Linked DNA regions of Pelosinus fermentans DSM 17108. Each later gene encodes a partner of the first gene's protein in a complex. Links are inferred from orthologs where the notes say so. Each region holds a gene or a part of one and is shown in the gene's direction. Other genes may lie near its edges. The genes, in order: holB and dnaX.

Region 1 (15,143 bases):
GAGATCCCGCCAGAGGTTTTATGGAATAAATAATGGTTTATAGGGGAAAATAGTTGGAGGATAAGTTTATTACATACGTTTAGATTGATGATGAAATGCAATAAGATGAGTTTATTTTTTAGACCCGCGATAGCGGGTTTTCTTATTCTTTGAAGTGGCGAATAAGTATTTTGTAAATTTATATATTTTCTTATTGCACTTTTGCTACTGTATGGTACAATCATATAGTTACTTTTCTTGCTGCAACCAGCGAAGACAGGTTCCAACGAAATAACAAACAGGATGGGAGAGGGATATGAATAGTTATTTTAAATTATCAAAAGCAGCTGTTGAAAGTTTGGCACAACAATATGATACCCCGTTGTTATTGGTGTCAACAGAACAAGTAGAACGTAATTATTCTTTTTTGGCGAGTTATTTACCGGGAGTGAAAATGCATTACGCGGTAAAAGCCAATCCTCATGAAGCAATTATCCGGAAATTGGCTGAATTGGGTTCGTATTTTGATGTAGCATCAGATGGAGAAATGCAATTTTTAACGGATATGGGCATTCCAGCAGAACGTATGGTATATGCCAATCCGGTGAAGACGGCAAGCGGACTTAAGATAGCCAAGCATATCGGTGTATATAAATTTACCTTTGATAGTGAAAGTGAAATAAGTAAAATGGCCAAGGCAATACCTGGTGGGACGGTGCTGCTCCGGGTTAGAGTGGACAATCCTAATGCCTTGGTCGATCTAAATAAGAAATTTGGTGCTCATCCTGATGAAGTATTACCCCTTCTTACCTTGGCTCGTCAGCAAGGTCTTGATGTGGCTGGCCTATGTTTTCATGTGGGCAGTCAATCTTCCAGTGCTGATGCCTATGTAGAGTCATTAGAAATATTTCGGCGTTTGTATGATCAGGCAAAAGAAGCAGGTTTTGATTTGCGCATCCTAGACATCGGAGGCGGTTTCCCTATCCCAGTAATTGATGGTAATACGATTGATATTGTTGCTATGCTGCAAACGATTAATAAAGCCATTACCCACTACTTCCCTGATACGGAAATTTGGGCTGAACCTGGGCGTTTTATCTGCGGAACAGTAGCGAATCTAATTACTCGCGTGATTGGTACTCAAAAGCGCAATGGGAAACAATGGTATTTCCTGGATGATGGATTATATGGTACTTTTTCAGGAGTTATTTTTGATCATTGGGATTTTGAATTAGAAACCTTTAAAAGTGGCGAGAAGGTACCTGCTACCTTTGCAGGACCAAGCTGTGATTCCTTGGACATTTTGTTCCAGGATAAATGGATTCCTAGCTTAGAAATGGATGATCTGATATTAGTGCCAACTTGCGGGGCTTATACCTCAGCGTCGGCTACTGAGTTTAATGGTTTTTCTAAAACCCGGATCCTAGTATGGGAAGAAGTAAAGGATAGTTTAAAAATAAATACATGAGACAAAAAGAGGCAGAAAACCTAAGGGGTTCTGCCTCTTTTTTATCCAAATTAAATAATAATTAAGAAATATCCATTTTTTCTCAAATTTGACAAAGTATTATATTCTTAGTAAAATAATATAAATCTATACGTAAAAAAGGGAGGAATTATATGCCGGGAAAGAAAATTTCAACGAAAGAGTATATCCGAAGGTATGTTTTCATGTTTATTGGTTCCATTTTAGCAGCGGTAGGGTTAGAGGTTTTTTTGGTTCCCAATCAGATTATTGATGGTGGAGTAATTGGTATCTCTATCATGGCAAGTCATTTAACTGGATGGCCGCTAGGGTTATTTATCTTCGTATTGAATTTTCCATTCATCTATTTAGGGTACATGCAGATTGGAAAAAACTTTGCGATATCAACCTTGTTTGCCTTGACTTCTCTGTCGATCTGGGTAAGTGTTTTGCTGCCTATTCCAGGCTTTACAAATGATGTGTTTTTAGCAGCCATCTTTGGGGGAATTATCCTTGGAATTGGTGTAGGACTCATTATTCGCTATGGCGGTTCTTTAGATGGCACTGAAATTGTTGCCATTATATTAGATAAACGTACAGGTTTTTCTGTAGGCGAAATTATTATGTTCTTCAATATATTCATTATTGGAAGCGCAGGACTAGTATTTAGCTGGGATAAAGCTATGTATTCTTTAATTGCCTATTTTGTTGCTTATAAATTAATAGATATTACGATCGAGGGCTTGGATGAGTCAAAGGGTGTCATGATTGTTAGTGACCATCCTCATGAAATAGCCGAAGTGCTGATGGCGCGGCTGGGGCGTGGAGTCACTATTTTACATGGTCAGGGTGCCTATACGGGTGAGTCTAAGCAAGTGCTTTACTCTGTTATTACTCGTCTGGAGATTGCCAAACTGAAAATCATTATTCAAGAGATTGATGAAAATGCTTTTGTAACGATTAATGAGGTTCATGATGTAATGGGTGGAAAAGTAAAAAAACGCGCAATACATTAGACTATTTTATACAAAACTTGGCGAAAGCCAAGTTTTTTTGGTGGAATCAGAATTTATAAGTTTAGGGGAACGTTGAACACAGAGGGCGCAGAGGTTTTAACCCTAATTATCTTTTCTCAGTGTCCTCTGCGCCTCTGCGGTTCATTATTTTATCACAAAATCAATTTAATTATTAGGCAAGGATTTTTGCAGGTGAAAAAATCTGTATTGGCGAAGTAGATTAATCCATACTATTTTTAGGAATTGTTAAGGTGGGTTGTATGAAAAATATTGATATTAGTGACCTTGATAGGATTGTCAAAACCACAATCGATGCCGTAGAGCAAGGAAAGACACAAATTTTTGATATTTATGAGGCGGCTCGTAATGAAGTTGAAAATATAAAAAAGGATGTAGAACGTACAAAGCAGGAGACAGTTGCTATCATCTTTACAGTGGATGATTTAGAAAAAAAAGAGCGGCGTTCCAGGATCAAGTTAATGGAAGTCAGCCGTAATTTCAGCATATATTCAGAAGATGATATTAAAGCAGTATATGATGATGCGAGAAACTTACAAGTTGAATTAGCGGTAGCTCGCGCACAGGAACAAAGCTTACGTCAGCAGCGTGATGATTTAGAGCTTCGTTTACGCTCTTTAAAAGATACGGTGTCTAAGGCAGAAGGTTTAACAACCCAGGTAGGAGCAGTTTTAGGGTATTTAGGCGATGAAATGGGAAATGTAGTAGTAAAAATTGAATCCTTGCAGCAGAGTCAAGTGTTTGGTGCCAAAATTATCAAAGCCCAGGAAGAAGAACGCCGCAGAGTGTCGCGGGAAATTCATGATGGACCAGCTCAAGCTATGGCAAATATTGTGTTTCGGGCGGAAGTTTGTGAGCGATTGATTGATATTGATGTGCTGCGTGCAAAAAAAGAACTGGCAGATCTTCGTGCACAAGTACGTCTTTGCCTAAAAGAAACGAGAAAAATTATTTTTGATTTACGTCCAATGACATTAGATGATTTGGGATTAGTACCTACAGTGAAACGGTTTTTAGATACGGTAAAAGAGCGCAGCGGTATGATTTATGATATTAGGATATTAGGTGAAGAACGGCGCTTAGATTCTTATGTGGAAATTGGTGTCTTTAGAATTTTTCAAGAAGCAATTACAAATATTGAGAAACATGCCCAGGCTCAGACGATCTCCATTGCTATGGAATTTCGCAGGGATACTTTCTTAGCTACCATTGCTGATGATGGTAAGGGTTTTAATACAGCAGATAATTTTGGCAGCGAAAGTTTTGGTTTACTGGGGATGCGGGAGCGAATTCATCTGCTGAATGGTGAGCTGACAATAAAGTCCGAAATTGGGGTAGGCACAAAAGTCATTATTAAAGTAGTATTTAAATAATAGAGGATATACCTGAATCTTCCGAACAAAGAAATGGAATTTTCTTGGGTATATCTCTATTATTTTAGCAATATAGAAGATTTGATGCTGAGGGAAAATGGGCATTTGGATTTTATTTTTTAAAGAATTTTCAAAGAGATTAATTTATCCCTATTGTTGAAGGATTATAGTGGATTTATATAGAGATTTGTTATATTATAGCAATTAAAAGCTGTGTATACTGAGTTATTGCATGATAAGAGCGGGGAGTCAATAAAGATATCCATAGAGGAGTATATTATCACAAGGGATGGATGCAATGAATCAACAATTTAAAATTCTTATTGCCGAGGATAGCAAATTAGAACGCCGCATGCTGCGCAATAACCTTGCGTCTTGGGGCTATCAGGTTTATGAAGCCGTGAATGGCAAAGAGGCAATTGTGATGTTTGATGAGGTGAATCCTGACTTAGTCATTTTGGATGGTATCATGCCGGAAATGGATGGCTATGCTGTGTGTGAGTATTTGCAGGAGCAGAAAAGAAGAAGTAAGACTCCGATTATCCTCATTACTGCCTACGACAATGAAGAGGCGGTGGAACGAGCCTTTGCAGCAGGTGCTGGTGAGTATTTAACTAAGCCTGTGTATTGGAATGTTTTGAAATATCGCATTAAAAGAATTCTGCAAGCAAGGCAGGCGGAAATTGCCTTGGGCAAAAGTGAAGAAAAGCTGCAGGGCATTTTAAATAATGCGGTAGTCGGTATTGGGATTCTTGATGAACATGGTAATTGCATTTATGGGAATCAGAGGTTAGTGGATATGCTCGGCTATTCTTTGGACGAATTACATACAATTGGTTTAAAACAGGTAACGCACCCTGAAGATTGGCCAAGAAGTGCAGAAGGACTGCGGAAAATGGTCAATAAAGAAAAGCTGGAATATCATGTGGAAAGACGTTGCATTCGTAAAGACCGGACTGTCTTTTGGGCCAGATTGTCTGCGGCGGTTGTATATGATGAAGATCATGAAGTCAATTCGATTCTTGGCATCATGATTGATATTACAGATCGCAAGGCAATGGATGTGCAAATTAGTTTGCAAAATCAATATTTATTGGCTTTAAACGAAGTATCGCTGCAGTTGTTGAATCGTTTAGATTTGGATGATGTATTGGCCATGATTGTGACCCATGCGGTAAGTTTATTTCCTAATGCCAGTGGCAGCCTGTTTCTTTTAAAAGAAAATAATTCCCAAGTCGAACTGAAATTTGCTATCGGGCTTGATGAAAATAGCATCGGTACAGTTCAGAACAAAGACGAAGGAATTATTGGGGAAGTATTTCGCACGGGTGAGACCGTGATAGTGAATGATTATCAAAATTGGGCAAAGCGCATCAATAGTCATGGTATGGTACACTATGGAGTATTTATTGGAATGCCTTTGTTCTCTGACAAAAAAGTGGTTGGTGTCGTTTATATTTATTTTGATGATTCTGCCTGGGGATGTACTCAGGAACAAAAGTTCTTATTAGAGCGTTTTATTGGTCTGGCTTCTATTGCTTATGATAATGCAATTTTATATAAACTTGCTCAGGAAGAAATTGGTGAACGTAAGTTGGTAGAGGAAAAGCTCAGATATGTAAGTATGCATGATTCCCTGACTGGCCTTTACAACCGTACCTATTTTGAAGAAGAATTTCAAAGAATTTCGAGTGGATCATACCCATCTGTCGGGATTATTGTGTGTGATGTTGATGAATTAAAAGTTGTGAATGATACATTAGGACACGCTTTTGGAGATGCATTGATTGTCGCCGCAGCAACGGCGCTAAAACAGGCTTGCCGCCCAGGCGATACGGTTGCTCGGATTGGCGGTGATGAATTCGTAGTATTGCTGCCTGGTGCGGACCAAGAAGTTATGCAAGACGTATGTCATCAAATTAACGAGAAAGTACAGCGCTGCCGGAAAAACTTAAATGGCACCATTGTACGCTTATCCATAGGCTGGGCTCTGCATACTGGACCAGATGTAAATCGCAAAGAGCTGTTTAAAGAGGCTGATAAAAAAATGTATCAAGATAAAATGCTTCATAGGATCGGTTAAACCACATAGTAGTATTTGTATTATGATTCCCTTTAAATAGGGCATAATAGGTAAAGAGCAGCGGCAGGTTTTACCTATTATAAAAGGAGGCGATAGGGTTGCGTTTGAGGCAAGCAGACACCCCTTTACTGGCTGCAATGCAGCATTATGTACAAGAGGAAGTGATTCCTTTTCATACTCCAGGGCATAAGCAAGGTAAAGGAATGCATCATACATTAGAAAGAATAATAGGCAGAGGTACCCTGGCCTTGGATTTGGCTTTAATGGAAGAATTAGATGATTTTCACGAACCCTATGGCTGCATAAAGGATGCTCAGGAGCTGGCTGCACAGCTTTATGGTGCGGATCATAGTTTTTTTGTTATCAATGGTACAACGGGCGGAATTTATGCAATGATATTAGCTGTTGCCGGTCCAGGAGAAAAAATTATCGTGCCCCGTAATGCTCACCGCTCTATTATTGGCGGGATTATCTTAAGTGGGGCGATTCCAATCTTCATGCAGCCAGAAGTTGATAATGACTTAGGGCTGGCTATGGGAGTTACGCCAGAAACGGTAGAGAATACAGTGCGCCAGCATCCGGATGCTAAAGGAGTACTCATTATTAACCCTAATTATTATGGGGTTGCTGTAGATTTAAAAAAGATTGTAAATCTTGTTCATGAACATAACATGGTGGTGCTGGTAGATGAAGCTCATGGTCCTCACCTGCGTTTTAGCAATCGTCTGCCGATACAAGCTTTGGATGCCGGGGCTGATATTTGTGCCCAGAGTACTCATAAGATTATTGGTGCATTGACTCAATGCTCCTTAGTTCATTGCCGGGAGGGACGTATTCGTGTTCCTCATCTGAAAGCAATGCTGCAGTTGACTCAGTCTACCAGCCCTAACTATATTATGTTGGTATCCTTAGATGTAGCTCGTATGCAAATGGCTTTAGAAGGTACGAAGCTCATTGAACGATCCATTGCCTTAGCCAATTGGACAAGGCAGGAAATTAATAAAATACCTGGTTTATACTGTTTTGGTTCGGAGAAAAAGGGGAATCCCGGAATATATGATTTAGATCCAACGAAGGTTACTGTTACAGTTAAAGGACTGGGATTAACAGGTCCTGAGGCAGAGCGGATTTTACGTCATCAGTATAAAATACAAGTTGAGCTTTCGGATTTATATAATCTTCTTTTTTTAATTACCTTAGGGGATCGGGAAGAAGAAGTACATCTGTTGGTGGCAGCTCTTCGGGACATGGCAGAAAAATATGCAAAGGCTTATGACTTTTCCTTATTAGAACGCTGCATTCATGCACCATATCCAGTAGCGCCTCAAGGTATTTTATCTCCTCGTGAAGCTTTATTCGGCAACACCTGCATGGTACCTTTTGCTCATTCTGCAGGAATGATTTGTGCTGAAATTGTCACCTTTTATCCTCCCGGTATCCCTGTGGTATGCCCGGGAGAGAGGATAACCCAGGAAATTATCGATTATTGTCAACTGCTTCAGCAAAGTGGCATGCATGTGTCTGGACCAGAAGACTATACATTAAAAACAATTAAAGTGGTGGATTAAATGAATGGTAAATTAATTATTATTGAAGCCGGAGATGGCAGCGGCAAAGCAACGCAGACAGAAAAACTATATCATCGTTTGAAAGAAGAAAAAAGAACAGTACGCAAAGTGAGCTTTCCGGACTATAAAAGTAGTTCTTCAGCACTAATAAAAATGTATCTCAATGGTGATTTTGGCAATCGTCCTGATTCGGTAAACCCTTATGCTGCTTCCAGTTTCTATGCAGTAGACCGCTATGCATCCTACAAGCAGGATTGGGGTGATTTTTATAAACAGGGCGGCATTATCATTGCCGATCGTTATACTACGTCCAATATGGTGCATCAAGCTGTAAAAATTCATGTACAGGAAGAAAAGGATGCTTTTTTAGATTGGCTCTGGGACTTAGAATTTGTGAAATTCGGTTTACCGATTCCAGATGGTGTGATTTTTCTCGATATGCCGCCAATGTACAGCAAAATTCTTAGAGAAGAGCGTGCTAAAAATAACGGGGAGCAAACTCCTGATATCCATGAGCGAGATGAGCAGTATTTAGAGGACTGCTATAGTAACTATTGTGCTATCGCCGATAAGTATCATTGGCATAAGATTTCCTGCATTCATCATACACAATTAAAGACAGTGGACGAGATTCATGAAGACGTCTACCAATCGGTACAAAATATACTGGCAAGGAACAAGTAAAGTTTCAGCTTATTGAAAACAGGGCTTACGCAGAGAACGTGTACTGCTATAAAAAGTAATGAACCGCGAAGACGCGGAGAAATGCAAAGAACGCGAAGGACGTATTGTGGATAGTTCGTGTTTGACCCAGCCTTCGTTGCTTCGCGTCTTCGCGGTTCAAAATGCTTTATTTTTTAATAGTTAATTTTCTAAAAATTGCGTTTATTAATGAAAACAAGCAGGATTATCGATAATATATGTACAATGTAATACTATACGATACATTTAGATAATAATGGAATTTGCATGGGGGGAATGAGTATGCTGATTGTTCTGCTTGGTCCGACTGGATCGGGAAAAAGCACAATTGAAAAGAAAATAGGACAGAGTGGAATACATAGGCTGAGGTCCCACACTACTCGTCTGAGGAAACCCGGAGAGTCTGAAGATGCCTATTATTTCGTCAAAAAAGAAGAATTTAAAAAAGTGGATTTAGTAGAAAGTGTACTGTATAAAAATAGCTTTTTTGGACTGAGTCGGGAAGAAGTAGAAATTGCAGAAACCAAGGATTGTGTAGTGACTCTCGACTGGAATGGAGCTCAGCAAATTAAACATCGCATTCCATTTGCAGTTACCATATTTATTGATTGTCCAATGTACCAGCTGGAAAAACGCTTGCCAATTGAGATAGATAGTGAAAAACGCAAAAAAATTATGGAGCAGGTAGTGCTGGATTCAAAATGCGCTGCTAACTGTGATTATATTGTGAGAAATTATGATGGGCAGCTGGACGAAGCTTGTGCTCAAATATTAGAAATTTGTCGCCAAAGTAAAAAAAGCGACTAATTCAGGTAACGGATGGTTAATATAAAAGGTAGAAACTATTAAATTATATAGTTTCTACCTTTTTTACGAAGAATAGAAAGTATGCTTTCTTATCTATTTTTTCTTTGTGCTCTCTGCATCTCTGCGGTTAAAAAAGGTAGAAATTTTTAAAAATGGAGACCATTATTTTATAATAGGGAAAGCTAGTGTTATAATAAAAAGGATGAATGACAGAAGCTGGAGGTACCATGGATCGCTCACATTCTCTCGGGGAAGAAAAGATATCAACTCTATTGTGGAGATTTTCGCTGCCAGCAATTATCGGGATGGTAGTTAATGCTTTTTATAATGTTATCGATAGTATATTTGTAGGGCGTGGCGTAGGTGAAATTGGTCTTACGGCAGTTACGATAGCCTTTCCAATTATGATTGTATTAATGGGTTTTGGGATGTTGGTAGGAGTAGGGGCCGCTGCAGTTGTTTCTTTGAGAATGGGAGAGAAGCAGCAGGAGCAAGCGGAAAAAATATTAGGGAACGCCTTTACTCTTTCCATGCTATTATCGGCAGCTTTTACGGGATCGGTCTTGCTGTTTCTAGATCCGATCTTAATAATGTTAGGCGCAGAGCAGGATGTGCTGCCTTATGCCAGAGAGTTTACAAGAATTATTGTCCTTGGCAGTCCATTTATGTATATTGGTTTTGGTTTGAATAATATAGTACGTGCTGAGGGAAATCCTCAAATGGCCATGTCCACTACACTCATCTCTGCAGGATTAAATATTGTGTTAAATCCTTTATTCATATTTACGTTCCATTTAGGAATTGGTGGCTCGGCCTTAGCAACTGTGATATCCCAAGGAGTATCAGCCATATGGGTGTTAGTCTATTTTTTGCGGGGCAAAAGTGTATTAAGGCTGCGAAAAAAGAATTTCTCCTTAGATAAAAAGATTGTTCGCAGTATTTTCGAGATTGGAATGTCGCCTTTTTTAATGCAGATTGCTTCAAGTTTGACCACGGTTTTGTTCAATTATACGTTATTACGGTATAGTGGAGAATTGGCAGTCGCTTCCATTGGAATTATCAATCGAATGGGCATGCTCATGTTAATGCCTATTTTTGGGATTAGCCAAGGGCTTCAGCCAATCATTGGCTATAATTATGGAGCAGGGAATTATGATCGGGTTAAGAAAGCTTTAAAAATAGCAATCGGTGCTGCAACTTTATTTTCGACAGTCGGCTTCTTAGTCATTCAGATTTTTGATAAACAGATTATTATGCTGTTCAATGATAACCCTGAGCTGATTTTATTAGGGTCTGAGGCGATGCGGATTAATTTGTGTATGCTTCCGGTCATTGGTTTTCAAATTATTGGTGCTAATTATTTTCAGGCAGTGGGTAAGGCTGGTTATGCCATTGTACTTAGTATGTCGCGGCAATTACTTCTATTAATCCCTTTAGTCTTGCTATTACCAAGGCTGCTGGGCTTACAGGGGGTTTGGCTGGCAAGTCCGATAGCAGATTTCTCGTCCGCTTTGTTAACTGGCATATTCTTATTTCGCGAGCTTCGTAAGTTGAGCCAAAAGTAATGGATAGTTGGCACTGAAGTAAGATGAGTCATGTAAATATGACAAAGATAATTTTGCAAGTTAAAAGCATAAATTGATTATTTGCTGGAAAACAATTATAATTTAGATGCAATCCTATGTTTGTCTAATGATGAAGTTCATAAGCCCGAATGGTGCTTGCTCAAATAGAGTTAGCACTCCAGCAAAGAGCAGATCTTTTCTTTATGAAAGTATTATAGTAAAGCTAGTGTATATTATAGCTTGAAAGGCAGTGACCTACATGAAAATAAATAATCTAGGAGCTACCCAAATACCTTCACTGGTGGAACGGGATGGGGGGAGCAAGGCGGAAAGATCCTTAAGTCATTTTTCTTCTGATCTACTTAAAAGCCAAGATGGGCAATCTCGTGAGAGGTTAAATCAATTATTGGCGGAAATAGATAAACGCGGTAAGCGTTTAGGGGAAGTGCCAACCTATGCTGAACTCAAGAAATATCGGGAAGTCATAAGGCAATTTGTCGGTGAAGCTGTGGGACGTATGTATACATTGCAATCCCAGCAGGGGTGGGATCGCCATGGGAGGCAGAAGGTGTATACAATCATCAAAAAGGTAGATGCTACCTTAGATAGTCTGACAGAAGATGTACGCCTGGGAGAAGAACGTCAATTGGATATTCTGGCGAAACAAGATGCGATTCGTGGCATGCTAGTCGATCTGTATACATAGAGGTGCAACAATGAAGTGGACCGATATCATTGGGCATAAAGAGCAGGTAACCATGCTGCGTCATATGGAGAGCAGCAGACGTATGCCTCATGCTGTTTTATTTGCAGGACCTAGAGGCATTGGGAAAAACCTGGTGGCGAATGTCACTGCGGCAGCTTTATTATGCAGCGATCAAGAAGAGCGCCCTTGTGGCCGCTGCCATTCTTGTCAGCAAATATCCTATGGCAGTCATCCCGATTTTCTCCTCATTGCCCCTGATGGAACCAATATTAAGATTGAACAAATTCGAATGCTGCAGCAGGAATTGTCAATGGCATCTTTTAGTGGAAAGCGACGCGTCTGCATCATTGATGGTGCTGAGCTCATGACGACTCAAGCTGCCAATAGTCTGCTAAAAGTTCTAGAAGATCCTCCTGGGGAAATTATCTTTCTTTTATTAGCAGCCAATAAGCAAGTGCTGCTGACTACGATTATATCTCGATGCATGGTGATTGCTTTTCAGCCTTTAGCAGACGAGCTATTGGCTCAGGATTTAATGGCTAAAGGCTATTTGCCAGAAACATCGGAAGTGGCCGCCCGCTTAAGCGGCGGTCGAATGGGAATTGCACTTGCTCTTTTGGAACCTGAAGGTCTTGCCCTGCGTAATCAGGCTCTGGAAATGATCCAAAATCTAATGGATTCCAAACTGGAAACGGTTTGGCACTCAGCTGGAGTATTGGAGAAAATGGAACGTAATGATATTTTGGAATTTATAAAGTATGTAACTTATATCTTGCGTGATATACTATTGCTTGTTACTGGACAGGGCAAGCAATTGTTATTTAATATAGATGTTGCAGAAGATTTGTGTGAAGTAGCGGATATGTGGAGCGAAAGGCGGCTAGTAACAGCCATTAGGGCAGTGGAGTCAGCTAGGCGGGCTTTGCTGGCCAATGCAAATACAAGGCTTACAAGTGAAGCGTTATTGATAAGAATATATGACTTAGCAAGGGAGGTTTGAAGGTGGAGACAGTAGTCGGAGTACGTTTTAAAAAAGCTGGCAAGGTATATTATTTTGCACCTGGTGAAATTGTCCTGGTGGCAGGAGATTTTGTAATTGTTGAAACTGCCAGAGGGTTAGAATACGGAGAAGTTGTTATTGGACCGCGTCAGGTAGGAGAGGATGCTATTGTAGCACCATTAAAAACCGTACAGCGTAAAGCCACTGCCGAAGATGGCGCTAAAGTGGAAGAGAATAGAGAAAAGCAAAAAGAAGCCTTCTCTACTTGTGAGCAGAAGATCAAGGCTCATAACTTAAATATGAAGTTAGTGGATGTAGAGTATACCTTTGATGTCAATAAAATCATTTTTTATTTCACGGCAGAAGGACGTATTGATTTTAGGGATCTAGTAAAAGATTTGGCAGCTGTATTTCGTACTCGGATAGAACTTAGGCAAATTGGAGTTCGGGATGAAGCAAAAATGATGGGGGGAATTGGTTGCTGCGGCAGACCTTTGTGCTGCTCAACGTTTCTCGGAGATTTTGAACCAGTGTCTATTAGAATGGCTAAGGATCAGAAGCTTTCATTGAATCCAACCAAAATTTCTGGCATATGCGGGCGATTGATGTGCTGCTTAAAATATGAGAATGATTCCTATGCACCTTGCTGCAAGAAAATTCCTGCACCAGTGGTCGGGCGGGAAGTCATAACTGTAGATGGAGAAGGAAAAGTTACATTTGTAAATCAAGGGAAGAAGAATGCAACGATTCTGCTGACAAATGGTAATACTGTTATTATTCCATGGGAAGAAGTAGTGGAAAAGGATATAAATGTGTAATCCGGTGGTGATTGGGGCGGAAGAACGTATCGATGATTTGCTGATCGGTCAGTTGAAAGTGATTCAGCATGAAAAAGAATTTTGTTTTTCCTTAGATGCAATACTGTTATCGCATTTTGCCACCGTGAGACCAGGTGCTAAGGCCGTGGATTTGGGAACAGGAACAGGTGTGATCGCCCTTCTTCTAACGGCAAGGGGTGCGGCTCATGTAACTGGCTTAGAGTTAAGCCAGGCTATGGCGGATATGGCAGAACGCAGTGTTCTCTTGAATCAGTTGGATGAGAAAGTAAAGATTATACAAGGAGACTTGTGTAAGATAAAAGATATATTGCCCTCAGAAGGATATGATTTGGTAGTGTCGAATCCTCCCTATCGTCCAGTGGGTGGTGGTTATATGAGTCCGAATGATAATGTGGCTAGAGCAAAGCATGAGGTTACAGCTGCCCTAAAAGATGTGGTGGGCGCTGCACGGTATTTGCTGAAGTATCGTCGTGGGCGCTTCGCAATGGTCCACTTACCGGAACGTATGGCTGAGATTTTAACTGCGATGAGCCAAGCTGGTATTGAACCTAAGTTATTGCAGTTAGTATACAGCAGTATCGATAAAAAGCCTACCATGTTATTAGTAGAAGGGGTTAAAGGGGCAAGTCCGGGTCTTACAATCCTGCCGCCTCTTGTAGTTTATAAGCCTGATGGCACTTATAGCGATGAAATCGCGAAATATTACAAAGAATATCGATAATAAAGTTATTGGCTTTAGGAATTATAAAACGAAGCACAAAGGTCACACAAAGACTTTTTTACTATCATCTCTCTTTGTGTCCTTCGTGCTTTTAAATATTTCATTTTTTTTGCTATACTGAGCAATTTATAATTTTTTTTACCTTATCTATCTTTTCTCAGTGTTCTCTGTGCCTCTGTGGTTTTTTTACTTTATATGTTTCAAAGAACGCATCAGCGTTTTTAAAAATGTGGTTAATGCCTTATAAAAAGGAAGTGGATGTATTGCTGGAGAATGCTGGTGTCTTATATTTGTGTGCAACACCCATTGGGAATTTGGAAGATATGACGTATCGAGCGGTGCGTATATTAAATGAAGTGGAAGTGATTGCTGCAGAAGATACGCGTCATACGAGGAAACTGCTCAGTCATTTTGAGATTCATACTCGGCTGATCAGTTATCATGAACATAATAAAGTGGCGAGAGGACCGGAAATCATTGAGCGATTAATCACAGGTGAGAATGTAGCGGTAGTGAGTGATGCTGGATTACCGGGAATTTCTGATCCAGGATCTGACTTAGTAGAATTGGCGGTACAAGCAGGTATTCGGGTAGTGCCTCTGCCTGGTGCAAATGCAGCATTGTCTGCACTTGTATCTTCTGGTTTAGATACAACCTTATTTTCTTTTCTTGGTTTTTTGCCCAAAAATAAAAAAAAACGGCGTGAATTATTGGCTAGTTTTGCAAACTCGCCTTATACAATGGTTTTTTACGAGTCACCCCACCGCATAAAACAGACATTGGCTGAGCTAAAAAATGCTTTTGGCGATCGCCCTGCGGTGGCAGCTAGGGAATTGACTAAAAAATTCGAAGAGTTTATTCGTGGTACGATAGAAAGTTTAGTAACTCATTTTACTGAAAATGATCCAAGAGGGGAGTTTACCCTTATTGTAGGAGGTCGCAAAACCGATCAAAGTCTTGAAGCAGATACGGATGAACAGGAACAGCTTTCTATTGAAGATGCTGTCATTGAACTAATGGAAACTGGTGTGGCTAAAAAAGATGCCATTAAAACCATTGCCCAACAAAGAGGCCTACCTAAAAGGGAAGTCTATCAGGCAACATTAGAAATAGAGTAACAGCTGCGAGTATTGTATAAGTTCTTTTGGAGAAAAAACACGTAACCGCGAAGGCGCGAAGAGGCGAAGTTAATAGGCCGGGAGAGTATGTTTACTTCGTGTACTTTGCATTTCTTCGCGTCTTCGCGGTTCAAAAAAGTTTTTTCTAATTTTGGGCAAAAAAAAGAAGAGGTTATTTATAAC
Region 2 (15,077 bases), 4.2 Mb from region 1 along the record:
AGAAGGCTAGTATAACAGCATATTTGCAAGCAAAGGATTGCCGGCAACTAGTAAGGTTGTTGATGAGAAATTGATAAGTTAAGATTACATGCAAGTGCTCATTATAAGCAGCAAAAATCCTGGGAAAATTCTAATGCTGAATTTTCCCAGGATTTATTTATTTCTCCCCGGTTAAAGGTAGAATAGTTGCTTTTTGGCATGGTTACGTTATATTCAGCTATTGTGGTATTCTAGCAAACATATGCACCAATACTCCTAATGTGACTACGCCGATTGCTGCCAATCCGTATAAAAGAACTAACATAGTGTACCTCCTCAAAGCAAGTTGAAACAATACAGTATTCTATGCGGTTACTTGCGAATTGATACATGTACATTCAAAAAAACGTCTGCCTTATATAAGGCAGACGAGATGAAAAAAGTTATATCAACAATGTTATGATAAGGGGAGATCAAATAATTCACGATATTCAGAAAGAATACTAAATTGATACAAGTACATCAAAATAAATAGAATTGCAAATAGTAAAAAGAAAATAGTAGTGGATTTGTCAGACACATGAATCACCTGCGCTTATTGCTTAACATCTACTACAAGCATATCAGTTTTTACATGAGTGTATATTATGTTCATGTTATGAATGGGTTAATTTTTATGTTTAGAAAGAGACTCTTCAATTCCTTTTTGCCTGATTATCGGCTATAATTATACTATTAATGATTTTCATATAATAAATATGAGTAAAAGGCGGATAACTTTATGAAAAAACCATTATTTATCGGATCAGCAGTAGCGATTGTAACTCCCTTTACTGACAATGGTGTTAATTATCAAACTTTAAAAGAGCTGATTGAGTTTCAGATTAAAGGCGGCTCAGATGCCATTGTAATCTGTGGAACCACAGGAGAGGCTTCTACTATGCCAGATGATGAGCATATTGCCGTTATCAAATTTGCGGTAGAAGCAATCAACAAGCGTGTGCCAGTCATAGCTGGTACAGGCAGCAATGATACCCGTCATGCCATCGAGTTATCGAAAGCGGCGGAAGACGTTGGTGCTGATGGAATTTTATCGGTCACCCCATATTACAATAAAGCTACGCAAAAAGGCTTGTATGAACATTTTAAAGTCATTGCCAATAACGTAAAGATACCCCTGGTCTTGTATAATGTGCCGAGCAGAACCAATTTAAATATTAATCCTGAGACGGTAAAGGCATTATCACAAATTGATAATATTATCGCCATTAAAGAATGCAACCTCGGACAAGTAGGCGATGTAGTCAATTTATGCGGAGAAGATTTTGCAGTGTATTCTGGTGATGACAATACTGTATTGCCCATGTTGTCACTAGGCGGCAAAGGCGTCATTTCTGTTATGGCAAATATTATTCCCCAGGAAACTCACAATATGGTTGAGCGTTTTTTCCAAGGTGACACCAAGGGTGCTATCAAACTGCAGCTTCAAACATTGAATCTCATAAAGGCATTATTCAGCGAAGTCAACCCGATTCCGATTAAAGCGGCTGTAAATTTACTGGGCTTTGAAGCTGGTCACTGTCGTATGCCACTGACAGAAATCAGCGAGAGTAATCTTGAGCTTCTTCGCATTGAGATGAAAGCTTACGGCTTACTATAATTGGTTTATTCATCGCTGCACGGTTGCGTATTAACTGTCGAATAAAAAATGTACCTGAGCAATAGAGCTAGAGGCTCGATTGTTCAGGTACATTTTTTCTACTTGCTTATTCAGAAGTTTTAAGTATTTTGCTTTATCTTCCGATATAACTAGTAGAATTAACAGGTAGCATGTTTATCGTAGGAGGAGGATTCTTATACAAAGTGTAACGATTGATGAAATTCAGCCAGGCATGTACTTATCAAAACCGCTCATGTTAGCTGATGGTACAGTTTTGCTCCATGAGGGCATCGTTATGAAGGAACGGTACATTGAGTATCTTCGAAATAAAGGCTTTACCTCTTTATTTGTAGGTGAGCCGCAGATTCAAGAGATCATCGCCCTGGAGGAAGATTTTTATGGTTCTAAATACAAAAAGGAAGCCCTTGGTGCTGCGCGAGATGCAATTCATCAATTTAATGTAGGCAAAGGTGTAAACCTCAATAAAGTAAAAAGCCTTGTCAGTGAATGGATTAATCAGCTTGGGGAGAAACCGGAGAGCATGATGAACCTTCTGGATATACGCCGTAAAAAGGGGTATATGTTTTCTCATGCCGTCAATACTTGTATTTTGTCAATTATGACGGGTATTGCTATGGGATATGATGCTAAACAGTTAGATGAGCTGGGACTTGCTGCGATACTGCATGATGTTGGCAAAATAAAATTTTCGAAGAACATAGCACGGCAGTTTCCCGGTTATTTGACAAGACGTGAAAAAGAAGAATATAAGCGGCATCCATTTTACTCTTTGGAGATCCTGCGGAGGAACCAGACAGTATCTGTCAATGTTCTTAACGCCTGCTTTCAGCATCACGAACGCTGGAACGGCAGTGGCTATCCCATGGGTCTTAAAGGGAATTCCATTTCTGAATATGCCCAAATTATCAGCATTGCTGATGTCTATGAGCGTTTGATCGTGGGGATGCCACACCGTTTGCCGACGCCTGTGTATTACGCTGCTGCGATTTTGAGTAAAGCTGCAGGAGAGTATTTTAATCCGGTTATTGTCGGCAAGTTTAACCAGAGTGTTGCCATTTACCCTATTGGAAAAACGGTGCGGTTAAACAACCAGCAAAGCGGTGTAATTCTTGGTGTGGATCTAAAAAACAAAACTACGCCAGTTGTTCGCATAACGTCCAGTGAGGACGGGCAGAATATCGATCAAATTGTTGAACTTGATTTAATGAAATCGCCTGAACTCTTTATTGTCGATTTTGAAGATGTAACTCCAAATTATTCGCAAGTCCGTGCTGATCAGGCATATGTTTCTTCTCATGTTAAGGAGTAGCAGGCAATGAACAATTAGGCTAAAAAGAGAATCAATAGGATGAACAAAAAGGTTAGAACCCATTGGGTTTCTAACCTTTTGCGGTGTGCCCAGCATGGGCGCTTACTAGTTGGTGAAAGTCCAATACGGGGGTTGATAGTGCCAACCGTTAGCCTAAGACAAGGGTGTCCATCGCGAGGTGGAATCTGAAGGAAGTCGGCGGCAAAACTCCGGTCTGAGGAAGACGAACTACATACAAGGCATATGTCAGCTGGGTGAGTTTGCCGCACAAAACGAAGCCCTAAACTATCCGAAGCGGGCGATGTAAATGTAGCAGATAGGTGGAGTGAAAGTAAGCGTTCTTACCTGGGGAGATCTGACAGTCAAGCTGTGGATATGAATTTGAAAACGGCAACCCGTGCAGTAATGTACGACTGAGCTGTCAGAAGTCAGCAGAGGTCATACTACCAGAGCGGCTATATACGCTCTGGGAAGGACCGAACAATAGGAGGTTTCCGAATTTTGAAAGGTACGAAGAAATGCGTAGAAAGCAGACAACTTCACAAAGAAGGCTGCCTACAGGAGACAAGAGTGGAACTCAGAGGTAATGTAGGAGTGCCGAGCATTTCTCCCATGCCCGAAAGAGGAAGAAACGGTGACAATGAATACGCCGGTGGATTGCTGGAGAAAATCCTTCACCGAGATAACATGAATCTTGCTTATAAGCGAGTGAAGGGTAACAAAGGAAGCCATGGAGTCGACGGAATGACAGTAAATGAACTTTTACAATTCCTGAAACAAAACGGCAACCAACTCAGGCAATCCATACTAGAAGGGACCTATAAGCCCGAGCCGGTCAGACGGATAGAAATACCGAAACCGGACGGGGGGAAAAGGCTACTTGGTATACCTACTGTAGTTGACAGAGTGATACAACAAGCTATAGCTCAAATATTAACCCCAATCTATGAAATGCAGTTTTCGGCAAATAGCTACGGGTTTAGACCCGGCAGAAGTGCAAAACAAGCGGTAGTAAAATGCAAGGAATATATCGAGGCAGGATACACCTGGACAGTTGATATCGACTTGGCAAAGTATTTTGATACCGTAAATCACGATAAACTCATGCGCTTGCTTTCAGAAACCATCGAAGATAGCCGAGTGCTGTCGCTGATACGCAAATATCTGAAATCAGGAGTCATGATAAATGGCGTGGTACAGGAGAGCGAGGAAGGCTGTCCTCAAGGGGGCAATCTTTCTCCACTTCTGAGTAACGTCATGCTGAATGAACTGGACACTGAACTCACGAGACGGGGCTTAAAATTCTGTCGTTATGCTGATGATCAGAATATTTACGTCAAAAGCCGGAAAGCGGCAGAACGGGTCATGGCAAGTATCACGCGATTTCTTGAGCAAAAATTAAGGCTCAAAGTCAATCAAGAAAAGAGTACAGTAGACAGGCCGTGGAAGCTGAAATTTCTAGGTTTTTCGTTCTATCACAAAAAAGGTGGATTAGGAATTAGAGTTCACCCTAAGCCTGTAAAGAAATTCAAGCAAAAGCTGAAGGAAATAACAGGACGAAGCAATGCTATGAGCATGGAGCAAAGAGCGGAAAAGCTCCGGCAGTGCATTGTGGGCTGGATGAACTACTTTGGAATGGCTGATATGAAAACCCTAGCTAAAGCATTGGATGAATGGCTGAGAAGAAGGATTCGAATGTGCTTGTGGAAGCAATGGAAGAAAATTGGGACGAAGCACGATAATCTTGTTGCTCATGGCATAGATAACCGCAAAGCGTGGGAATACGCCAATACAAGAAAGAGCTACTGGCACACAGCCAATAGCCCAATCCTTTCTCGGACGTTAACCAATGAATACCTCAGGAAAATCGGCTTCATCACCATAAGTGAAAGGTATTCACTAGTACACTAATTCTGTTGAACCGCCGTATACCGAACGGTACGTACGGTGGTGTGAGAAGTCGGCTACTCAACTAATGGGTAGCCTCTTACTCGATTTTTCTTAGCGAATAGGATGGTGATTGAAATATCTTCATATTTTACGTTTGGCAATGGACATACGTACCTTGTTCATATTTTCGATGATTGTTTCCTGCTGGCGGAGAAGCGATCCAATGTATAAAACATCAACTATGGCCAGATGAATTAAGCGTGAGGCCATAGCTTCTGAACGGTAATTAATTTCTCTGCCCATACCATGAAGTGAAATATCGGCTAACTGACTGAGAGGTGATCGCATATAACTAGTAATTGCAATGGTAGTAATATGGTTGCTTTTTGCCATAGCAACAGCATCAAGTATATCGCGATTAGCACCAGTATGAGACACCGCAATGACTACATCACCAGGCTTAAGCAACGTGGCGGATGCGATTTGCAGATGTGGGTCAGAGTAAGCTCTTACGGAAATACCAAAGCGCATAAAACGGTGCTCAATGTCGGAAGCGATCACTGCTGATCCGCCTGAGCCGTAAACATCAATCCGACGTGTGTTAGTGATCGCTTGGATGGCATTTTCAATTGCTTCTTCGTCAATGATCTTAAGGGTATCTTGCAGCCCTTCATTTATGCCTAAGAAAATCTTGCTAGTCATATTTCTGATGGAATCGGTAGGATGAACTTCTTTATAGACGGATTCTAAGGGAGTATATAAATCCCCGGCAAGGGCAATCTTCAATTCTTGGTACCCCGAAAAGCCTAATTTTTTGCAAAGACGAAAAACAGTTGCTTCTGCATTCTTAGCTGCTTCCGCTAACTCCGTGATGGTCATATGTATGACTTCAGAAGGATTTTCCAGAATATAAGTTGCAGTTTTTTGTTCGGTTTTAGTTAAATCATTAAAACCACTGCGTATACGCGGCAAGCATGAATTCAAGGTACTTTCCATTTTATGTCCTCCAACCTTTTGCAAGAAGAGAAATTTGAATGTTTATCCGATGGCTAAGCTGTTCTAAGGATAAGACTGACTAAGATTGACAGTGAAATTGAAGCTGTCAATTTTTCCTTCTTTATGTATCCATATTGTATCAGACACCCTAAAGCCATGCAAGTTTATGTAAGACGGATTGGGATTTTAATCCTCATATATTATTGTTGACAATAGTATTAAGAAATGATATTATATTTCTTGCAGTCAAGTAATGTAACTTTGACTGGTGTAAACACCTTGGAGAGATGTCCGAGCGGTTGAAGGAGCACGCCTGGAAAGCGTGTGTACGGGAAACTGTACCGAGGGTTCGAATCCCTCTCTCTCCGCCATTGCAGAAGATATAAGCGTTTGTGAGTTATATTATAACTTGCAAGCGCTTTTTTGTGCTTAATTTTATGTTAAGTGCATAAAATTAGTTTTCATTTATCAAAAGCATTATGTAAAATAATGGTTTATTTGCAATATATTTGATGGAGCGTATAGAGTAAATAACTGTTGATAATAATATTTAGAGTGTGAGGTGAATGTATGAATTCTTCTTCCAACAAAGAACCACGCCATCCGAAGGGGCTGGTTTCTACCATTTCCATAAACCTAGTTCATTTAAGAAATCCGTGGATAATTGCATTTTGGTCAGCAATGCTTCCAGGATTCGGTCATGTTAGTTTGGGCAGTTACATACATGGTTTTCTCTTAATTCTTTGGGAACTCATAATCAATATGAATGGTAATATAAATTATGCAATCTTATACTCCTTTACAGGACGATATGACATGGCAATCGAGGTAGTTGACAATAGGTGGTTACTTTTGTATGTTCCTGTTTATATATGGTCAATTTGGAGCAGTTACCGTCAAAGCGTAGACTTAAATAAAATGTCTATATTGGCGGATAGAGAGAGAAGTCCAATAAGCCCTTCCAAAATATCGACATTGGAAATCTGCTTCTTAGATAAGAAAATTCCATGGGTTTCACTATGGTGGTCGCTCCTTATGCCAGGTATAGGGCATCTTTATACACATCGATTGCCTACGGGCTTTCTCGTACTTGGCTGGTGGATCGTTATATGTTATTATTCCAACGCGGTACAGGCGGTACAATTTACGGCACTTGGAGAATATAATAATGCAATTGCAGTAATTAACCCTCAATGGATACTGTTTTTACCATCTACTTATGGATTTAGTCTTTATGATGGTTATGTAAATACTGTTGAATACAACAGGTTGTATGACCAAGAACAAGCTAGGTATCTCGAAGACAATTTTCAGGATACTGCTTTTGAGATGCCAGTATAAGCAGGAGTGATTGATATGTATGTGTTTTCCACTTTTGAACACTCATCGCTCTTAGAATTAGCCATTAGCGAATTGGAGGAGAAGGACATTGCTCGGGATAAGATACTAGCTGTACCGATGTCACGAATGGGAGAAGAACGTCAATTGTTTGATACTATCCATCGTGCTGACGGTCATAGCTTGCTTGACGGGGGAGCTATGCTTGGCACCGTTTTTATGCTATTTGGCGTGATGTGGGGATTTCTTTGGAAATTTGGACCGATACTAGGAGGACTAACGGGTTTCGCACTGGGGGTAGCGGTCGGATTCGCGTTTGATTACTTTAATAGCAAAAGAAGTGTCAAAAAAGACAAGGCAAAAAACGTAACCACAGAGGTGGTTCTTGTTATCAATTGCGAACAAAGTGAAGTTAAAATGGTAGAAGCTGTTCTTTGGAATCATCTGGCGACCTCAATTGGACGGGTGAAAAGAAGCTGAAGAAAAATTGGTACAGATATAGACAGCATTTAGAGAGTCTATAGGGCAGCTTATAATTGATTTTTAGTTAGTTGTTTATATTTGCATCCATAATTCCTACGCATTGGGTAATTTTTAACAACAATATACACTTGCGTTAGTAAAATAAATAGTATATAATATGTATACGCCTTGAGTGAACATAATGTTTTTATTTGAATTTGTGCGGTAGAAAAGTTATTGTTATTAGATTTTTGAATTTCTCTGGTTATTACATTTTAATAGAGATGTCAGTAGGTACTGATCGTTGTTGGCATAAAATTTAATATTTTAGCCATTTATTTATTTTAGAGTGGGGCCACAGCAAAAGTTGGGTCTTACGCAATGGAAACTCATGAACCCCGTCAGATTCGGAAGAAAGCAGCGGTAAGTGATAATTTTTATGTGCCGTGAGGTTGCCTGACTTTTGTTGTGGCCCGACGCTAAAATGATGAATGCAACCTAAAAAGCAACCAGAAATCTGGTTGCTTTTTAGTGTATTATAAGTAGTTTGCTCACTAAAGAAAAAGGGAAAGCTACTTTAGCGTAGAATACCATAGATGTTGTAAGGAGGTGTTGGGTAGATGGCTTATGTTGCGTTGTACCGCCAATGGCGCCCACAGGATTTTGAAAATCTAGTAGGACAAAAGCATATTAGTGTTACTTTGAAGAATGCAATTGTATCGGGGAAAATTGCTCATGCTTATTTATTTTCGGGACCACGAGGCACAGGGAAAACGAGTACTGCCAAGATTTTGGCGAAATCTTTAAACTGCATACATGGTCCAACACCTGAGCCTTGTAATGTGTGTTTAAATTGTCAGTCGATTAATGCTGGAACGTCTATGGATGTATTTGAAATTGATGCTGCCTCTAATCGGGGGATTGACGAAATTCGCGAACTTCGGGAGACGGTTAAGTTTGCGCCTGTAGATGGCCGGTATAAGGTATATATCATCGATGAAGTACATATGTTAACAACTGAGGCGTTTAATGCACTATTAAAGACATTAGAAGAACCGCCTGCCCATGTAGTATTTATTCTAGCCACGACGGAAGCGCATAAAATTCCAGCGACGATTCATTCCCGTTGTCAACGTTATGATTTTAGACGTATCGATGCTGAAGCAATAGAAGGTCGTTTAACTGCAGTTGTTCAGCACGAAGGGCTAAATGTAGCACCAGATGCATTAAAGCTGATTGCTTCTCATGCAGATGGAGGGCTTCGGGATGCTCTAAGTATTCTTGATCAATGTACTACCATGGAAAATGGAATCGTTACTGCAGAGAAGGTTCGACAATTATTAGGTCTTATCGGTCATGAGTGGGTATGGCGCATTACCGAAGCGTTGGCGGAACGTGATTTTAAAGCGGTATTGATGGCATTAGGAGAATTAATTGCACTAGGTAAAGAAGTACGTCAGATACTCTTAGAAGTGGCTTTATATATGAGAAGTATCATGCTATTCAAAGCTGCTCCTGATATTGATAGCATTGAATTATATGGAGATGACCGAAATGTATTAGCCAAACATGGAGAACAGTTTAAGCATGATGAATTAATTGATATGATCAAGATATTAAATGAAGGTGCCAATGATGCAAAATGGGCGCCTGAGCCTCGAATTACAGCAGAGATGACTCTGTTGTCCCTTTGTCGTCGTTCAGCACAAGCAGATATGGCGAATTTGCTGGAGCGAATAGCAATATTGGAAGAGAAGGTATCAGGGCAGTCCTTTCCGCGAATAGAGCCTCCAATTATAAAACAAGTAGAAACTGTGCGTCCTCCTGCTCCGGCAAAACCAGTTTCTGCTCAACCCGTGAATCCAAAGCCGATAGAAAAAGTTGAGGTAAAGCAGGAAATAACTCATGAACAGCCTCAGACAGAGCTCGTTGTGGATAGCAATTCGTCATCAAGCGATGTAAAAGAGATTTGGGACAATGTCCTTAAAGAATTGGTGGCAAGCGGTAAGCGCTCTGTACATGCTTGTGTTTCTCAAGGAAAATTGATAAGTTTGAATGATAAACAGGCTATTGTTCAGTTTGCAGCTGCTTTTCCCAAGGAACGTACTGAAAAAGAAGATTATCGAATTATGATAGAAAAAGTATTAACCCAATTTTGTGGAAAAACAGTGCAACTTTGTTGTATACTGGGAAGTGCGGCGATAGCTCCAAAGGCAGCTGCTCTACCACCGAAGGAGAAGCCGGTGACGGCTGCACCGCCGCTGGAAGAAGAAGTTCATCCGGCTTTACGTCAGGCTATGCATATGTTTGGTGGTAAGGTTATAAAAAAAGAAGAATACAAGGGGGATTAAGATATGTTTGGAAATATGGGAAATATGGCTGGTATGATGAAGAAAATGCAAAAGCTGCAAGGTGAAATGAGTAAAATGCAAGAAGAGCTTAAAACGCGAACATTGGAAGCTACCGCAGGTGGCGGTGCAATAAAAGTAGTTATTACTGGTGAAAAACAAATTCAGTCTTTAAAAATTGATCCCAGCGTAGTGGATGCAGAAGATATGGAGATGCTGGAAGACTTGGTGACTGCAGCCGTCAATGAGGCTATTAAAAAGGTCGACGATATGATGGCTCAAGAAATGGGAAAACTCACTGGTGGTATGAATCTGCCTTCTGGTTTATTTTAAACGATGCAATATATAGCACCGTTGGCGAAATTGATAGAGCAGTTTCGCGCACTGCCGGGAATCGGTTCTAAATCAGCTGCACGTTTAGCATATCATGTTTTAGAGATGGATAAATCTCGAGCAGAAAGCTTAGCTCAGGCGATTATAGAGGCCAAAGAGAAGATTGGTTATTGTGAAGTTTGTTTTAATTTAACAGATTGTAATCCTTGTTCGATTTGTCGGGATGCTGGACGGGACGTCAGCATCGTGTGTGTGATGGAAGAACCTCGGGATGTAGCTGCTGTGGAACGTACGCGAGAATATCACGGCAGGTATCATGTGCTGCATGGACAGTTATCTCCTTTAGAAGGGGTTGGACCTAATGATATTAGAATAAAGGAATTGCTAACGCGTATTGGAGAGGGAGAGATCCAAGAAGTGATTATGGCAACCAATCCGGATGTAGAAGGTGAGGCTACAGCAATGTATATTGCGAGGCTGTTAAAACCTTTAGGGATAAGAGTCACCCGAATTGCTCATGGATTGCCAGTAGGTGGCGATTTGGAGTATGCTGATGAAGTGACTTTGTCCAAGGCTATGGAAAATCGCCGAGAAATGTAATGTTTAAATACTCCTGTTTTTGGTAAAAATAACCGTAAGACAGGAGGGGAATTATGAATATAATAGAAACATTGCAGAAAATACAAGATTATGTTTATGGCAGCGAAAAGTTGGATGCCAAACCCTTGCCCTCTTTATCCATTGTGGTAGAAGAAGCCAGGCAAGAATGGTTAAATGCCCAGCATTATTATAATAGTGTTTCTGATCAAGATTTGGTTGACCATGCCGTTTATTTAATGCAGGCAGCTGAAAAGAAATATGTATACCTATTAAAGCAAGCTCGTCAAGAAGGTATTGTACGCTCTCCTTATACTGTTGCTGATAGCGACGAGTACAAAAAACTATAAAATTTCATTCTTAATAAAAAGGGTCAGAGTTTTCTAAACTCTGACCCTTCTTTAGTTAAGGGGACGTAAAATCACCTCTTCTTAATCATACTTGGACCAGAATGACCATATTAATAGAAGAAAGGTGATAACAAGAGATAGAAGAGGGCGGGATTATAAGTTATAATGAGGTATATAAGTAAAGCGTTTAAAACGTGTGAAAAGAAGTAGTAAGAGAGGAAGGGTGTACTATGCTTGGCGGATTTGGAGATTTTAATGTAATTCTGGCATATGTTTTTGGCATTATTCTATTATATGTTGTGGGACGAATGTTTTTAATGCCAATCAAATTAATTTTTCGCTTGATTTATAATGGTTTAATTGGGGGTGCCATGTTGTGGGCATTAAATTTTGTGGGGCTGCATATAGGATTTACAATTGCAATTAATCCAATAACGGCATTAATCGCAGGGTTTCTAGGACTTCCAGGAGTAATGTTGCTTATCTTGTTTAAGTTGTTCGTTGCCTAACTGTGGGGAAGCAACAAGGTTTGTTCGCTTCCCGATCTATAATTGCATATGATGAAAAAACATTACAGCATTGTAAGCCAATTACTTGCATTATAATGTATTTAATAAAAAACAATAAAAACATTAAAAAGATAAATAAAAGGTATTGACATGCATGAATTATTTGTGATATTATAAGTGAGTCGCCACAAGCGGCGTGATGTTCCTTGAAAACTAAACAATGTAAGTAAGGTTAAAATAAGCCAGATGTGCGGTACTCGTTTTTCGAGTGCAAAACAAAGTTGTTCTGCGAAAGTGAGAGCAACACAAACAAGTTTTTTAAAGAGCCATCAAGGTTCTTCATAATATAACTTTTATGGAGAGTTTGATCCTGGCTCAGGACGAACGCTGGCGGCGTGCCTAACACATGCAAGTCGAACGGAGATTTCAGCAATGGAATTTTAGTGGCGAACGGGTGAGTAACGCGTAGACAACCTACCTTCTAGCTGGGGACAACACTGCGAAAGTGGTGCTAATACCGAATGTTGTATTTTGAGTGCATACTTAAGATACTAAAGGTGGCCTCTATTTATAAGCTATCACTAGAAGATGGGTCTGCGTCTGATTAGCTAGTTGGTGAGGTAATGGCTCACCAAGGCGACGATCAGTAGCCGGTCTGAGAGGATGAACGGCCACACTGGGACTGAGACACGGCCCAGACTCCTACGGGAGGCAGCAGTGGGGAATCTTCCGCAATGGACGAAAGTCTGACGGAGCAACGCCGCGTGAGTGAAGAAGGTTTTCGGATCGTAAAACTCTGTTTTCAGGGACGAATGTGTGGATTGTAAATAATGGTTCATAATGACGGTACCTGACAAGAAAGCCACGGCTAACTACGTGCCAGCAGCCGCGGTAATACGTAGGTGGCAAGCGTTGTCCGGAATTATTGGGCGTAAAGCGCGCGCAGGTGGGATAATCAGTCTGATGTTAAAGTTCGGGGCTTAACCCCGTGAAGCATTGGATACTGTTATTCTTGAGTGCAGGAGAGGAAAGTGGAATTCCTAGTGTAGCGGTGAAATGCGTAGATATTAGGAGGAACACCAGTGGCGAAGGCGACTTTCTGGACTGTGTCTGACACTGAGGCGCGAAAGCCAGGGTAGTGAACGGGATTAGATACCCCGGTAATCCTGGCCGTAAACGATGGGTACTAGGTGTTGGGGGTATCGACCCCTCCAGTGCCGGAGTTAACGCAATAAGTACCCCGCCTGGGGAGTACGGCCGCAAGGTTGAAACTCAAAGGAATTGACGGGGGCCCGCACAAGCGGTGGAGTATGTGGTTTAATTCGACGCAACGCGAAGAACCTTACCAAGGCTTGACATCGTCTGATGATCCTAGAGATAGGAAGTTCTTCTTCGGAAGACAGATAGACAGGTGGTGCATGGCTGTCGTCAGCTCGTGTCGTGAGATGTTGGGTTAAGTCCCGCAACGAGCGCAACCCTTATCCTATGTTGCCAGCACGTAAAGGTGGGAACTCATGGGAGACTGCCGTGGATAACACGGAGGAAGGTGGGGATGACGTCAAGTCATCATGCCCCTTATGTCTTGGGCTACACACGTACTACAATGGGCTTAAATAGAGGGTAGCGAAGCCGCGAGGTGAAGCCAAACCCAAAAACAAGCTCTCAGTTCGGATTGCAGGCTGCAACTCGCCTGCATGAAGTCGGAATCGCTAGTAATCGCAGATCAGCATGCTGCGGTGAATACGTTCCCGGGCCTTGTACACACCGCCCGTCACACCACGAAAGTTGAGAGCACCCGAAGCCGGTGAGGTAACCAGCAATGGAACCAGCCGTCGAAGGTGAGATCAGTGATTGGGGTGAAGTCGTAACAAGGTAGCCGTATCGGAAGGTGCGGCTGGATCACCTCCTTTCTATGGAGATTTGAATTCTTGAAATACAGGATTCTAATCCAAGGTCGACACATCTGGCATTATATACTAGACGGAGCTTATGTGCTTGCTGTAGTATTATAAATCTACTTACATTGCTTAGTTTTGAGGGAATACAGAAACATGCCTGTTGAATAAAGTAAGCAGGCATGATAATATATATCCTCATATAGTGGGGGATTAGCTCAGCTGGGAGAGCACCTGCCTTGCACGCAGGGGGTCAACGGTTCGATCCCGTTATCCTCCACCATTTTTTTATGTTCTTTGAAAACTGCACAGAAGAAAGCAACGTAATAATTCTAATAGCAATATTAGGGTGATTACCGAGCATGTTAGGATTATTTGAAACATGTATATGTATATATTTCGGCGTCAAACCCGAATATACACAAACCACAGGTTGACAAGAAATAGTTAGCTGCTAGGAGCGACGAGGACATGAAATGAGTCGTACTACTTGTACGTCAAATGGAATGCCCGCAGAAGCGACAACGCAGATGACTGTTTATTGACAGCCGACTATTAGAGTGACGAAGTCAAGCTAATAAGGGCATACGGTGGATGCCTTGGCGCCAAGAGCCGAAGAAGGACGGGGTAAGCTCCGAAAAGTCACGGGGAATCGCAAGCAGGTATTGATCCGTGAATATCCGAATGGGGAAACCCAACAATGGTAATGCATTGTTACCCATACCTGAGAGTATGAGGAGGGCACCTGGGGAACTGAAACATCTAAGTACCCAGAGGAAAAGTAATCAAGCGAGATTCCCTAAGTAGCGGCGAGCGAACGGGGAAGAGCCCAAACCGATTCAGTTTACTGATTCGGGGTTGAGGACCAGCATAATTCAAGTCAGGCTTAGTCGAACTACCTGGAAAGGTAGACCATAGGGGGTAACAGTCCCGTAGACGAAAAGCAGAGCGAGATGGCTGAGATCCAGAGTACCACGAGACACGTGAAACCTTGTGGGAAGCAGGGGGGACCACCCTCCAAGGCAAAATACTCCTTGGCGACCGATAGCGTATAGTACCGTGAGGGAAAGGTGAAAAGCACCCCGGGAGGGGAGTGAAAAAGAACCTGAAACCGTATGTCTACAAGCAGTCGAAGACCCTTATGTGGTCGACGGCGTGCCTATTGAAGAATGAACCGGCGAGTTACAGTAACTAGCGAGGTTAAGCAGGAAATGTGGAGCCGCAGCGAAAGCGAGTCTTAATAGGGCGATTAGTTAGTTGTTGTAGACCCGAAACCGCAGTGATCTATCCATGGCCAGGTTGAAGCGCAGGTAAAATTGCGTGGAGGACCGAACCCGTGAACGTTGAAAAGTTTTGGGATGAGTTGTGGATAGGGGTGAAATGCCAATCG

Evidence for each region.
Region 2: the proteins of holB (region 1) and dnaX are in contact, whole or in part, in a cryo-EM structure (PDB 8GIZ), measured with the Escherichia coli proteins. The link is inferred for Pelosinus fermentans DSM 17108 from one-to-one orthologs.

The regions. Positions count from the first base shown.
Region 1 is NZ_AKVN02000001.1:685,997-701,139, forward strand. Bases 10,289-13,287 are described here. They hold holB (DNA polymerase III subunit delta'), read left to right. Parts: upstream 10,289-11,292; coding sequence 11,293-12,282; downstream 12,283-13,287. Other genes in these bases: FR7_RS03110 (MATE family efflux transporter), read left to right, coding at 10,289-10,576; FR7_RS03115 (YaaR family protein), read left to right, coding at 10,836-11,282; FR7_RS03125 (PSP1 domain-containing protein), read left to right, coding at 12,285-13,100; FR7_RS03130 (tRNA1(Val) (adenine(37)-N6)-methyltransferase), read left to right, coding at 13,093-13,287. Outside these bases: FR7_RS03070 (alpha-hydroxy-acid oxidizing protein), read left to right, coding at 1-33; FR7_RS03075 (type III PLP-dependent enzyme), read left to right, coding at 296-1,447; FR7_RS03080 (YitT family protein), read left to right, coding at 1,600-2,460; FR7_RS03085 (sensor histidine kinase), read left to right, coding at 2,721-3,851; FR7_RS03090 (diguanylate cyclase domain-containing protein), read left to right, coding at 4,150-5,934; FR7_RS03095 (aminotransferase class I/II-fold pyridoxal phosphate-dependent enzyme), read left to right, coding at 6,033-7,502; FR7_RS03100 (dTMP kinase), read left to right, coding at 7,503-8,186; FR7_RS03105 (guanylate kinase), read left to right, coding at 8,487-9,011; more of FR7_RS03110, read left to right, coding at 9,218-10,288; more of FR7_RS03130, read left to right, coding at 13,288-13,842; rsmI (16S rRNA (cytidine(1402)-2'-O)-methyltransferase), read left to right, coding at 14,070-14,960. UniProt on the Escherichia coli protein: Part of the beta sliding clamp loading complex, which hydrolyzes ATP to load the beta clamp onto primed DNA to form the DNA replication pre-initiation complex.
Region 2 is NZ_AKVN02000001.1:4,885,631-4,900,707, reverse strand. The notes cover bases 7,708-10,640. They hold dnaX (DNA polymerase III subunit gamma/tau), read left to right. Parts: upstream 7,708-8,275; coding sequence 8,276-10,006; downstream 10,007-10,640. Other genes in these bases: recR (recombination mediator RecR), read left to right, coding at 10,340-10,640; FR7_RS22390 (YbaB/EbfC family nucleoid-associated protein), read left to right, coding at 10,010-10,336. Also shown: gabT (4-aminobutyrate--2-oxoglutarate transaminase), read left to right, coding at 1-10; dapA (4-hydroxy-tetrahydrodipicolinate synthase), read left to right, coding at 761-1,639; FR7_RS22430 (HD-GYP domain-containing protein), read left to right, coding at 1,872-2,969; ltrA (group II intron reverse transcriptase/maturase), read left to right, coding at 3,471-4,880; FR7_RS22420 (MurR/RpiR family transcriptional regulator), read right to left, coding at 5,001-5,855; FR7_RS22410 (hypothetical protein), read left to right, coding at 6,426-7,196; FR7_RS22405 (metal-dependent hydrolase), read left to right, coding at 7,269-7,673; more of recR, read left to right, coding at 10,641-10,936; FR7_RS22380 (DUF2508 family protein), read left to right, coding at 10,990-11,283; FR7_RS22375 (pro-sigmaK processing inhibitor BofA family protein), read left to right, coding at 11,514-11,792. UniProt on the Escherichia coli protein: Part of the beta sliding clamp loading complex, which hydrolyzes ATP to load the beta clamp onto primed DNA to form the DNA replication pre-initiation complex.